Starkeya sp. ORNL1: one gene and its partner. Each later gene encodes a partner of the first gene's protein in a complex. Links are inferred from orthologs where the notes say so. Each region holds a gene or a part of one and is shown on either strand. Other genes may lie near its edges. The genes, in order: ccmA and G3545_RS25340.

Evidence for each region.
Region 2: the proteins of ccmA (region 1) and G3545_RS25340 are in contact, whole or in part, in a solved structure (PDB 8CE8), measured with the Escherichia coli proteins. The link is inferred for Starkeya sp. ORNL1 from one-to-one orthologs.

What each region holds. Positions count from the first base shown.
Region 1 is NZ_CP048834.1:4,520,098-4,525,935, reverse strand. Bases 2,768-5,734 are described here. They hold ccmA (heme ABC exporter ATP-binding protein CcmA), read left to right. Parts: upstream 2,768-3,924; coding sequence 3,925-4,545; downstream 4,546-5,734. Other genes in these bases: G3545_RS21480 (F0F1 ATP synthase subunit delta), read left to right, coding at 5,528-5,734; ccmB (heme exporter protein CcmB), read left to right, coding at 4,542-5,213; acnA (aconitate hydratase AcnA), read right to left, coding at 2,768-3,691. Also shown: G3545_RS21500 (DUF1223 domain-containing protein), read right to left, coding at 55-864; more of acnA, read right to left, coding at 1,010-2,767; more of G3545_RS21480, read left to right, coding at 5,735-5,838. UniProt on the Escherichia coli protein: Part of the ABC transporter complex CcmAB involved in the biogenesis of c-type cytochromes; once thought to export heme, this seems not to be the case, but its exact role is uncertain. Responsible for energy coupling to the transport system.
Region 2 is NZ_CP048834.1:5,382,600-5,388,394, forward strand. The notes cover bases 1,001-3,924. They hold G3545_RS25340 (heme ABC transporter permease), read left to right. Parts: upstream 1,001-2,057; coding sequence 2,058-2,792; downstream 2,793-3,924. Other genes in these bases: G3545_RS25330 (glycosyltransferase family 2 protein), read left to right, coding at 1,001-1,054; G3545_RS25335 (GNAT family N-acetyltransferase), read right to left, coding at 1,183-1,761; ccmD (heme exporter protein CcmD), read left to right, coding at 2,802-2,975; G3545_RS25350 (DsbE family thiol:disulfide interchange protein), read left to right, coding at 2,972-3,583; G3545_RS25355 (DUF1178 family protein), read right to left, coding at 3,717-3,924. Outside these bases: G3545_RS25325 (sugar phosphate isomerase/epimerase family protein), read left to right, coding at 1-269; more of G3545_RS25330, read left to right, coding at 266-1,000; more of G3545_RS25355, read right to left, coding at 3,925-4,205; G3545_RS25360 (carbon-nitrogen hydrolase family protein), read right to left, coding at 4,202-5,107; grxC (glutaredoxin 3), read right to left, coding at 5,135-5,395; G3545_RS25370 (ComF family protein), read right to left, coding at 5,429-5,795. UniProt on the Escherichia coli protein: Required for the export of heme to the periplasm for the biogenesis of c-type cytochromes.

The DNA of each region.
Region 1 (5,838 bases):
CACCGCATGCGTAAAGCCAGGTTCCCTGCTTGAATTGAACGTCGGACCAGCCGCTCAGGGCAGCGGCGCCAGCGCGGCGCCGAGTATGGTGCCGGGGCTCGCCTGCGTCCCGGACTGCACCAGGATCGCGACGGAATCGATGGAATCGGCGCGGATTTCGTCGAGGCCGGTCTCGAAGCGGACCTCGCCGCCATTCCATTCGCCGAGCCGCGTCCAACCCCGCACCACATTGTGGTAGGTCATGGTCGAGCCTTCATTCTCGCCGCGGCCGATCTTCACCGTCACGTCGCTCGCCAGCGGGCAGAGCCACACCTCGCCATGGCCGGCGCCGGCCATGGTGCCGGTGCCCACCTTCACCGCGAGCTTGCCGTCTGTGGTGGCGATCGCCACCGGCACGCGCGGCACGGCGGCCGAGGCTAGCGCGCCGTCCAGCGCATCCTCGTCATTGCCCACCGCCATCACGCTGCCATTGAGGACCACTTGCGGCGTGAACATCTTGCCGTCGCCGCGCACCTTGGCATAGGCCTTCTGCCGCAGCGAATGGCCGTGCTTGGCCAGCGTGTCCTTCCAGCCGAGATAGTCCCAGTAATCGACCGCCAGCGTCAGCGCGACCACGTCCGGCCGCTTGGCGAGATCGCCCAGCAGCTTGTCGGCGGGCGGGCAGGAAGAGCAACCCTGGCTGGTGAAAAGTTCCACCACTGCCTTCGGCGCCGGCACCGCGTGGGGGGCCGGCTGCATGCCCGCCGCCACCGGGGTGACGACGGCGTCTTCGGCCAATGCCGCGACGGGCAAGCCAACGATCAGAAGGATGCCGATGACGACGATGTGGCACGGCGCCAGATGGCGCGGCAATACATGAATCATAATGTTGGAGGCGTCCTTCAGCGCACCCGTCCGAAGACCGGGTTAAGGCAATAGGACGGGCGGGAAGCCGGCACCAGTCACATTCGGGTGTCGCTCCGCACGGAAGAGTGAGCGGGCGCAACGCGCCCGCCCGGGTCCGTTACGGCTACGCCGCGAGGTTGCGCAGCACGTACTGTAGGATGCCGCCATTGCGGAAATAATCGAGTTCGTCGAGCGTATCGATGCGGCAGGTGAGCGGTACTTCCTTCACCGTGCCGTCGCCGAACACGATCTCGGCAATGAGCGTCTGGCGCGGCTTCAGGTCGCCCTCGATGCCGAGGATGGTGACGACCTCATCACCCTTGATGCCGAGCGACTGCCAGGATTCGTCGCCCTGGAAGGTCAGCGGCACGATGCCCATGCCGACCAGGTTCGAGCGGTGGATGCGCTCGAAGCTCTGGGTGATCACGGCGCGGATGCCGAGCAGCTTGGTGCCCTTGGCCGCCCAGTCGCGCGAGGAGCCGGTGCCGTATTCCTTGCCGGCGAACACCACGGTCGGCACGCCTTCCTGCTTGTAGAGCATGGCGGCGTTGTAGAGCGGCATCTCGGTGCCATCCGGCCAGTGGCGGGTGAAGCCGCCTTCCTTGCCGCCCAGCATCTGGTTCTTGACGCGGATATTGGCGAAGGTGCCGCGCATCATCACCTGGTGATTGCCGCGCCTCGTGCCGTACTGGTTGAAGTCGGCCGGGCGCACCTGGTGGTCGCGCAGATATTCGCCGGCCGGGCTCGCTTCCTTGATCGAACCGGCGGGCGAGATGTGGTCGGTGGTGATGGAATCGAGGAACAGACCGATCACCCGCGCCTTGATGATGTCGGTGACCGGCTCCGGATCCATCTCCATGCCGTCGAAATAAGGCGGGTTCTGCACATAGGTCGAGCGGTCGTCCCAGGCATAGGTCTCGCCCTTCGGCACCGCGATCTTCTGCCAGTTCTCGTCGCCCTTGAAGACGTCGGCATACTTCTCCTGGAACATCTTCTTGGTGACGTTCTCGCGGATGAAGGTCGCGATCTCCTGGTTCGACGGCCAGATGTCCTTCAGGAACACCGGCTGCCCGTCGGAACCGGTGCCGAGCGGCTCGGTGGTGAGGTCGATCTGCAGCGAGCCGGCGAGCGCATAGGCGACCACCAGCGGCGGCGAGGCGAGATAGTTCGCCTTCACGTCCGGATTGACGCGGCCCTCGAAGTTGCGGTTGCCCGATATCACGGCACCGGCGACGAGGTCGTTCTTGTTGATGGCCTCGGAGATCGGCTCCGGCAGCGGGCCGGAATTGCCGATGCAGGTGGTGCAGCCGAAGCCGACCAGGTTGAAGCCGACGGCGTCGAGTTCCTTCTGCAGGCCGGAGGCGTTGAGATAGCCTTCGACCACCTGCGAGCCCGGCGCCAGCGAGGTCTTGACCCACGGCTTCGAGGTGAGGCCCTTCGCCACCGCGTTGCGGGCCAGCAGGCCGGCGGCGATCAGCACGCTCGGGTTCGAGGTGTTGGTGCAGGAGGTGATGGCGGCGATGGTGACGTCGCCATGGCCGATCGTGTAATCCTTGCCTTCCACCGGCACGCGCTTGCCGGCTTCGCCCGGCTTCTTGAACTCGCCTTCCAGCGCGGCGAGGAAACCGGCCTTGGTGCCGGAGAGCAGCACGCGGTCCTGCGGGCGCTTCGGGCCGGCGAGCGAGGGCAGCACCGTCGAGATATCGAGCTCGATGATGTCGGTGAAGACCGGATCCGCCGTGCTGGCATCACGCCACATGCCCTGCGCCTTGGAATAGGCCTCCACCAGGGCGACGCGGTCGGCCTCGCGGCCGGTCTCGTCGAGATAGGCGATGGTCTCGCTGTCGGTCGGGAAGAAGCCGCAGGTCGCGCCATACTCGGGCGCCATGTTGCCGATGGTGGCGCGGTCGGCGAGCGAGAGGTGGTCGAGGCCGGGGCCGAAGAATTCGACGAACTTGCCGACCACGCCCTTCTTGCGCAGCATCTGGGTGACGGTGAGCACGAGATCGGTGGCGGTGATGCCCTCATTCATCTTGCCGGTCAGCCTGAAGCCGATCACCTCGGGGATGAGCATGGACACCGGCTGGCCGAGCATGGCGGCTTCCGCCTCGATGCCGCCGACGCCCCAGGCGAGCACGGCCAGGCCGTTCACCATGGTGGTGTGGCTGTCGGTGCCGACGCACGTATCGGGATAGGCGAGCGTCTCGCCATCCTCGGTCTTGGTCCACACCACCTGCGACAGGTATTCAAGGTTCACCTGGTGGCAGATGCCGGTGCCCGGCGGCACCACGCGGAAATTGGCGAAGGCCGACTGGCCCCACTTCATGAAGCGGTAGCGTTCCTGGTTCTGCTTGTACTCTTCCTCGACGTTCTTCTTGAACGCGGTGTTGTCGCCGAAGAAGTTCACGATCACCGAGTGGTCGATGACGAGGTCGACCGGCACCAGCGGATTGATGCGCTTGGGATCGCCGCCGAGATGCACCATGGCGTCACGCATGGCGGCGAGATCCACCACCGCCGGAACGCCGGTGAAGTCCTGCATCAGCACGCGCGCGGGACGGTAGGCGATCTCGCGTTCCGCCTTGCCGCGATTCACCAGCCATTCGTTGATGGAGATGATGTCGTCCTTGGTGACCGAGCGGCCATCCTCGAAGCGCAGCAGGTTCTCCAGCAGCACCTTCATCGAAAAGGGCAGCGCGGAGGCTCCCTCGAGGCCATTCCTCTCGGCATCGGGGAGGCTGAAATAAGTGTAGCTCTTGGAACCGACGGTGAGGGTCTTACGGCAATGAAAGCTGTCGAGTGCCACGGAAACACGTCCCCGAATTAGGAATGGCGCCATCGGCATACCGCCGGAACTTGGACAGGACGGAGCCGCGGGCTATAGCTCGCAGGGCTTCCTGCCATGGGACGGTACGTCGTTCGGTTTTCTTTATAGAGCGATTTCAAACGGCGATCATAGAGGGATGATGCAGTGCGAGGGCAAATAGTGCGCCGCAACGTGTGGTTGGGGCGCCGAAGCGAGCACCATTTGGGGACACCATGCGGCTGATCGCTGAAGGGCTGTCCTGCACGCGCGGCTCCCGCCTGCTGTTCCAGGATCTCGGTTTCTCGCTCGACCAAGGGCAGGCGCTGGTGGTGACCGGACCGAACGGCACCGGCAAGTCCTCGCTGCTGCGGCTCCTCGCCGGGCTCGCGACGCTGCAGGCCGGCACGGTCCGGCTGGAAGGCGGCTTGTCGGATGTCCCGCTTGGCGAGCAGGCGCACTATCTCGGCCACCTCGATGCCCACAAGGCCGCGCTTTCCGTCTCCGAGAACCTCGCCTTCTGGCGCACCGTGCTGGGCAGCCCGGCGCTGTCGGTCGATGAGGCGCTCGCAGAAGTCGGCCTCGCCGCGCTTGCCCGCCTGCCGGTCGCGGTGCTCTCCGCCGGCCAGAAGCGTCGCCTTGCGCTCGCCCGCCTCATCGTCGCCCGCCGGCCGCTCTGGCTGCTCGACGAGCCGACCACGGCTCTCGACATCAGTGCTCAGGCGCGCGTGAGCGCACTCGCGCGCGATCATCTCGCCTCCGGCGGCCTGATCGTCGCCGCCACCCATGCCCCGCTCGATTTCGGCACGACGCAGGAACTGCGCCTCGGCACGCCCATCATCGCGAGCGCGGCATGACCGCTTCTTTCCTCGCTCTGGTGAGGCGCGACCTGGCCCTGGCCCTGCGCGCCGGCGGCGGCGCCGGGCTCGGCGTCGTGTTCTTCCTCGCCGTGGTGGTGGTGACGCCCTTCGCCATCGGGCCGGACCTCGTGCTGCTCGCTCGCATCGGCCCGGCGATCTTGTGGATCGGCGCTCTGCTCGCCTGCCTGATCGGGCTCGACCGGCTGTTCGCGGCGGATGCCGAGGACGGCTCGCTCGACCTCATCTTCATGCTGGAACTGCCGGTCGAGCTGGCCGCCGCCGCCAAGGGCCTCGCCCATTGGCTGGCCACCGGCCTGCCGCTGGTCGTCGCCGCGCCGATCCTCGCCCTGCTGCTGAACCTGGAACCGGCGGCGACCGGGGCGGTGACGCTCACACTGCTGGTCGGCACCCCGGCGGTAACCTTCCTCGGCCTGGTCGGCGCCGCCTTCGCCAGCGCCTTCCGCCGCGGCGGATTGCTGGTGGCCGTGCTGGTGCTGCCGCTCACCATCCCGGTGCTGATCTTCGGCGTCGCAGCTACCTCTGCGGCGGTGACCGGGCCGGTGCCGTTCGGCACGCCCTTCCTGATGCTGGCCGGCCTGTCGGTCGGCGCGATGGTGCTCGGCCCGGTCGCCGCCGCCGCGGCACTGCGCGCCACCAGAGACTGAGCCGGCTTCATACCGGGCACCAGGGCCTCGGACCGGCCTTGGTGCAGCAATGCGCCGCAGCCTTCCCAATGCCCTGGCATGCCAGAAGTTTACGTGACGGCGGGTGCCGTCGCCAGACTGCGTCATTTGCCCCCGCCAATGCCTCACTTCATCGTGTTGCAGCACGGTGGAAGCCGTGTTAGGGAACCGCCGATCCTTCCGGAGGGTTGGGGTTCAAAGTACCCCCCGGACAGGTTGAAACCCTTGTAATTCTTGGGGAGTGAGCCCGCGCCGCGTTGGTCGTGGATCGCCCCGGACAGCCCGAGAGAGGCACGGTGGCCGAAACGTTCGTATCCGGGGTGGCAGGACGCTACGCGACCGCTCTGTTCGAGCTGGCCAGCGAAGCCGGCGCCATCGACGCCGTAAAGGCGGATCTCGACAGCTTCACCGCCATGATCGCCGAGAGCGACGATCTCAAGCGCCTGGTGCGCAGCCCGGTCTTCTCTGCCGAAGAGCAGGAGAAGGCCATTGTCGCCATTCTCGACAAGGCGGGCATCTCCGGCCTTGCCGCCAATTTCTTCAAGACCGTCGCCAGCAATCGCCGCCTGTTCGCGATCGAGGCCATCATCCGCGGCTTCGACGCCCT
Region 2 (5,795 bases), 860 kb from region 1 along the record:
ACCAGGAGGACCCGGCGGTGATCGTCGAAGCGGCGCCCTTTGCCAGCCATTTCCATGTCAGCGAGCCGCAACTCGCCGCGCTCGGCGCTTCCGGCGTCGACCATGGTCCGATCGCCGCGGCGCTCGGCGAAGCCTCCTATGATGGCTGGATCTCGGCGGAGATGAAGGCGGCGGGGGCATGGGAAGACGCGGCGGCGGGCGCCGCCGAACTGATCTCCGAACTCTACATGCCGTCCGCCGTGCTGGCCGCTGGGGCCGATCCTCTATGAGCACCGATACGCCCAGTCGTGCCATCCCGGCGCATCGCACCGACATCCTGGGGCCCAAGCAGCACCGCCATGTGCTGGTGATCCCGGTCATCAATGAGGGCGAGCGCATCCGCCGCCAGCTTCGGCAAATCGCCGAACTTGCCCCGGCATGCGACATCGTCATCGCCGATGGCGGCTCGACCGACGGCTCGCTCGATCCCGATTTCCTGCGTTTCGTCGGCGTGCGCGCGCTGCTGACCAAGACCGCGCCTGGCAAATTGAGCGCGCAGCTGCGCATCGCCTATGCCTTCGCGCTGGACGAGGGCTATGACGGCGTCGTCACTGTCGACGGCAACGGCAAGGATGGCGTCGATGCCATCCCGCTGTTCCTGGAGAAGCTCGACGAGGGGTATGACTATGTGCAGGGCTCGCGCTATGTCGCCGGCGGCGTCGCCGAGAACACGCCGCGGGATCGCCATCTCGCCGGCCGGCTGATCCATGCGCCGGTGCTGAGCCTTGCCGCCGGGCATTGGTACACCGACACGACCAACGGATTCCGCGCCTACTCGGCGCGCTACCTCGCCGATCCGCGCGTGGCGCCGTTTCGCGACGTGTTCGTGCGTTATGAGTTGCTGTTCTATCTGACCGTGCGCGCGGCGCGGCTGGGCCTGCGCACCACGGAGGTGCCGGTCGCCCGCCGCTACCCGGTGGGCGAGGCCACGCCGACCAAGATCAGCGGCATGAGAGGGCGCCTGGACATGCTGGGCGAACTGTTCGCCGCGGCGACGGGACGGTTCAATCCATAGCGACCCCTGCTGGGTCGTCATCCCGGCCGGAGCGCAGCGGAGAGCCGGGATCGCGTGAAGTCCCGCGCATCACCTTCCTACGATCCCGGATCGGGCCTGCGGCCCGTCCGGGATGACGACTTTGGGAATTAAGCCGCCAAACGCAGGTCCGAGGCGAAGCGCTTTTCCATGCCCATGGCGACGAAGATCAACCCGCCGTCCAGCGCGCCGAACACCGCGCCCTGGCGGCGCCAGCCGCGCTCGGCGAAGAAGCCTTCGGCCGCCAGCGTCGCCGCCACCCGGGCACGGGCGAAGCCCTGGGTGCGCAGGTCGGCATCGATGCGCTCCAGCAAGGCGGAGCCGATGCCGTAGCGGATGAAGAGCGGATGCACGAACACGCCATGGACGTGCGGCACATCAACGCCGCCGGCCGTGGTCGGCAATTCGATCTCGCTGCCCATGTAGCTCGGCTCGCGCATCGACCAGCCGCCGCAGGCCACCGCCTCGCCCTCGATTTCGGCGATGAAGAAGGTGCCGTCGGACACCAGCTCGGCGTCGAAGGTGCCGATGCGCGGAATGAGGGATTCGATCACCTCCTCGCCATGCACGCGACGCGCAAAGCCGCGCAGCGATGCCGCCTGGAGGCGGCGAACATCGGTAAGGTCGGTGGGATTGGCGCGACGGACGCGCAGAACAGCCGCGGTTGAGCTCGATTGGGTCGCCGGCATCAGTTTGTCTCCGTCTTCCGGAGGCCCCCGCCCGGGGCACCGTCTGCTTACTGGGCACGGCGAGACTTAGAGCCCATTTTCCAAACCGGAAGGGCCCCGGGAATCACGCCATCGTGTCGTCAAGCTAGGGACGGCCTCAGGAATCGAGGCTGAACGTGGCATTCACCGGGCATTCATCCGGCGAGGGCGCGTCCGCCCATCACACCTCCGTTGATTACCGTTACGGCCATCACATCCGCGTTGTGCCGCAGGATGCGTGAGTTGCCCCCCGTCCTGCAGCCGATTAGAACCGCGCCATGGCGCTGATGGACTTCGCGAACCCGACCCGTTTCCTCGCCCTTTCCGGGCGGGTGCTGCCGTGGCTCGCGGCGGCGAGCGCCATCGTGCTGGCAGCGGGCTTCGTGCTCGCCTTCCGCGCCCCTGCCGACTACCAGCAGGGCGAGACCGTGAAGATCATGTACATCCATGTGCCGTTCGCCTGGCTCGCCATGCTCGGCTACACGGCGCTGGCCTTGTCCGCGCTCGGCATATTGGTGTGGCGGCATCCGCTGGCGGATGTCGCGCACAAGGCGATGGCCCCGATCGGGGCGGTATTCGCCTTCCTGTGCCTGCTCACCGGCTCGCTCTGGGGTCGGCCGATGTGGGGCACCTATTGGGTGTGGGATGCGCGGCTGACCTCGATGCTGGTGCTGCTGCTGCTCTATCTCGGCTTGCTGGCACTGCGCTCGGCGGTCGAGGATCCGAACCAGGCCGGGCGCGCGGCGGCGGTGCTGACGCTGGTAGGCTTCGTCAATGTGCCGATCGTGAAATTCTCGGTCGACTGGTGGAACACGCTGCACCAGCCGGCCTCGGTGTTTCGCTTGGGCGGACCGACCATCGATCCGAGCCTGCTGTGGCCGCTGCTGCTCACCGCCATCGGCTTCACGCTGCTGATGCTGACGCTGCATCTGATGGCGATGCGCAACGAGATATTGCGCCGCCGGCTGCGCTCGCTCGAAGCGAGGGCCGCCGCCGAAGCCGCGTTCGCCTGAGGTAAAGCCATGCTCGGGGAACACGCCTCCTTCATCCTCGCCGCCTATGCCGGCTCGGCGGCGGTGCTGGCTGCGCTGGTGGCTTGGATCATGCTCGACGGCCGCGCGGTGCGCCGCTCGCTCGACGAAATGGATGCGCGCGGCGTGCGCCGCCGCTCCGCCGGCCGCGAGGAGGGGCAATGAGCGAAGCGCCCGCCCAGACCCCTATCGAAGGCCAGCCGGCACCGCCGCGACGGCGGCTGCTAGTGCTGCTGCCGCTGATCGCCTTCGCGGCGCTGGCGGCACTGTTCTATGGCCGCCTGTTCTCCGGCGATCCCTCGCGCCTGCCGTCCGCCCTGATCGGCCATGAGGCACCGGTGCTCGATTTGCCCGCGCTTGACGGGCTCGCCCGCGACGGCGCGCCGGTGCCGGGGCTGGAGTCCGCGGTGCTCAAGGGCCAGGTGACGGTGCTGAACGTGTTCGCTTCCTGGTGCGCGCCGTGCCGCGACGAGCACCCGCTGCTGGTCGAACTGTCGAAGCAGCAGGGCTTCCGCCTCGTCGGCCTGAACTACAAGGACGATGCCGAGAATGCCCGGCGTTTCCTCGGCCGCTTCGGCAATCCGTTCGCCGCGGTCGGCGTCGATGCCAATGGCCGCGCCGCGATCGAATGGGGCGTCTATGGCGTGCCGGAGACCTTCATCGTCGGCAAGGACGGGCGCATCGCCTACAAATATGTCGGCCCGATCGACGAGGACGGGTTGCGGACGCGGCTCATGCCGGAGATCGCCAAGGCGATGGCGGCGGGCGGGTAGGGTAGGTCGCCCTGCTGCAACATCCTTCGAGGCTCGCTAGTGCTCGCACCTCAGGATGACGTGGCTTTAAAAACGACGTCATCCTGAGGTGTCCGGCTTTGGCCGGGCCTCGAAGGATGCTGCAGCAGAGCGCCTAATTCCGCTCGTCCGGCAGGCTCGGCAGCGGGTGGATCTCGATCTCGTCCTCGATCAGCGACTTCACTTCCTCGGCGCTGGCTTCGCCATAGATGGAGCGCTTCTCGACCTCGCCCTCGTGCATCTGCCGGGCGACCGTGGCGAACTCGTCGCCGACATAGTCGGAATTCTTCACCACGTGCTCGCGCACCGCGCGCAGCATCTCGCGCAGTTCGCGCTCCTTCTCGGAGATCAGCGCTACCGGCTGTGGAGCCTCGGCGGCCGTTGTCTCGACGGGGGCGGAAGCTGGCGCAGAGTTGGCGTCTTGCGCGAACTTCTTCGTGCCGCGGCCAAGTGCCGGCGCCATGATCGCCTTCTCCACCTTGGCGGAGCCGCAGACCGGGCAGGCGACCAGCTTCTTCTTGCGCTGGCCCTCATAGGCGGCGGAATCGCGGAACCAGCTCTCGAAATCGTGGTCGGCGTCGCAACGTAGCTGATAGCGGATCATGCTGCGTCACCGGCGACCCGCAGCCGTGTCACCTCGCCGGGCGGCACCAATTCGAAGCGCCTGCCATGGTCGAGCGAGGGGATGCGCGTGCGCACCGCCGCCACCTTGGCGGGGTCGATCTCGGCGGTGATGATGCCGGGCTCGGTGCCGCCCTCGGCGAGGATGGTGCCCCAGGGGTCGATGATGAGGCTGTGGCCGAAGGTCTCGCGGCCATTCTCGTGCTTGCCGCCCTGCGCGGCCGCCAGCACATAGGAACCGGTCTCGATGGCACGGGCGCGCAGCAATATGTGCCAGTGCGCCTCGCCGGTCGGGCGGGTGAAGGCGGCAGGCGCCGCGATCATGCCGGCGCCGGCCTCGGCCAGGGCGCGGAACAGCGCCGGGAAACGCAGGTCGTAGCAGATGGTGAAGCCCAGCCGGATCTCTGGAAGATCGGCCAGCACGGCAATCTCGCCCGGGCGGTAGGCGGTGGATTCGCGATAGACGTCGCCATTGGGCAAATCGACGTCGAACATGTGGATCTTGTCGTAGCGCGCGGCGATCGAGCCGTCCGGCGCGATGAGATAGGAGCGGTTGGCGGCACGGTGCTCGCTCGCCCGCACGGCCAGCGAGCCGACATGCAGATGCACCTTCAGCTCCTCCGCCAGCGTGCGGAAGGCAGCGAGCGCGGGATCGCTCTCCTCCTCATGCAGGATGGCGAACAGCGCGGCGCGGTTTTCCTCCATGGTGCCGGTCATTTCCGGGGTCTGGATGTAGCTGGCGCCCTCGGCCGCCGCCTGGCGGATCAGCGCGCTCGCCGCCTCGACATTCGCCCCCACGTTCTTTGCCGTGCGCATCTGCACCAAAGCGGCCTTGAAGGGCGCGCCTTGCGATGCGGCGGCCTGGCGGGTGTCGGGGGCGCTCATGCTGTTCTCCGTACGCAAATGAGACAATCAGTCGGCGACCAGCAACGGGTCGAGTTCGCCGGCCTCGTCGAGAGCATAGAGGTCATCGCAGCCGCCGACATGGTTGCCGCTGATGAAGACCTGGGGGACGCTGCTGCGGCCATGGGCGCGCCGGGTCATCGCCGCGCGGCCTTCGGCGTCGCCCGTCACATTGATCTCGGAGAATTCGATGCCCTTGCGGCGCAGCAGGTCCTTGGCCGCGTGGCAATAGGGACAGGAACTCGTCGTATAGATTTCGACCGCTGACATCGGGCACCGGGCGCTTGGTGTTGAAGGGGTAGCCTATGATATGGGCGTGGACGCGTCGTCAACAACCCGTGCGAACACCAACACATCGACCTCGGCGGCGCCGGCGCGGCTCAGCGCCTTGACGCAGGCGTCGAGCGTGGCGCCGGTTGTGAGCACATCGTCGACGACGACGATGCGGCCGTCGCGTACCTCGCCCACCATTTCCTCCGGGACGACGAAGGCGCCGGCGACATTGGCGGCGCGGGCGGCACGGTCGAGGCCGACTTGCGGGATCGTCGCGCGCCGCCGTTCCAGCCACCCCGTGCGCACCGGAACATTGGCGCTGCGGCTGATCGCCATCGCCAGCGCTGCCGACTGATTGAAGCGTCGCCGCCACAGCCGCAGCGGATGCAGCGGCACC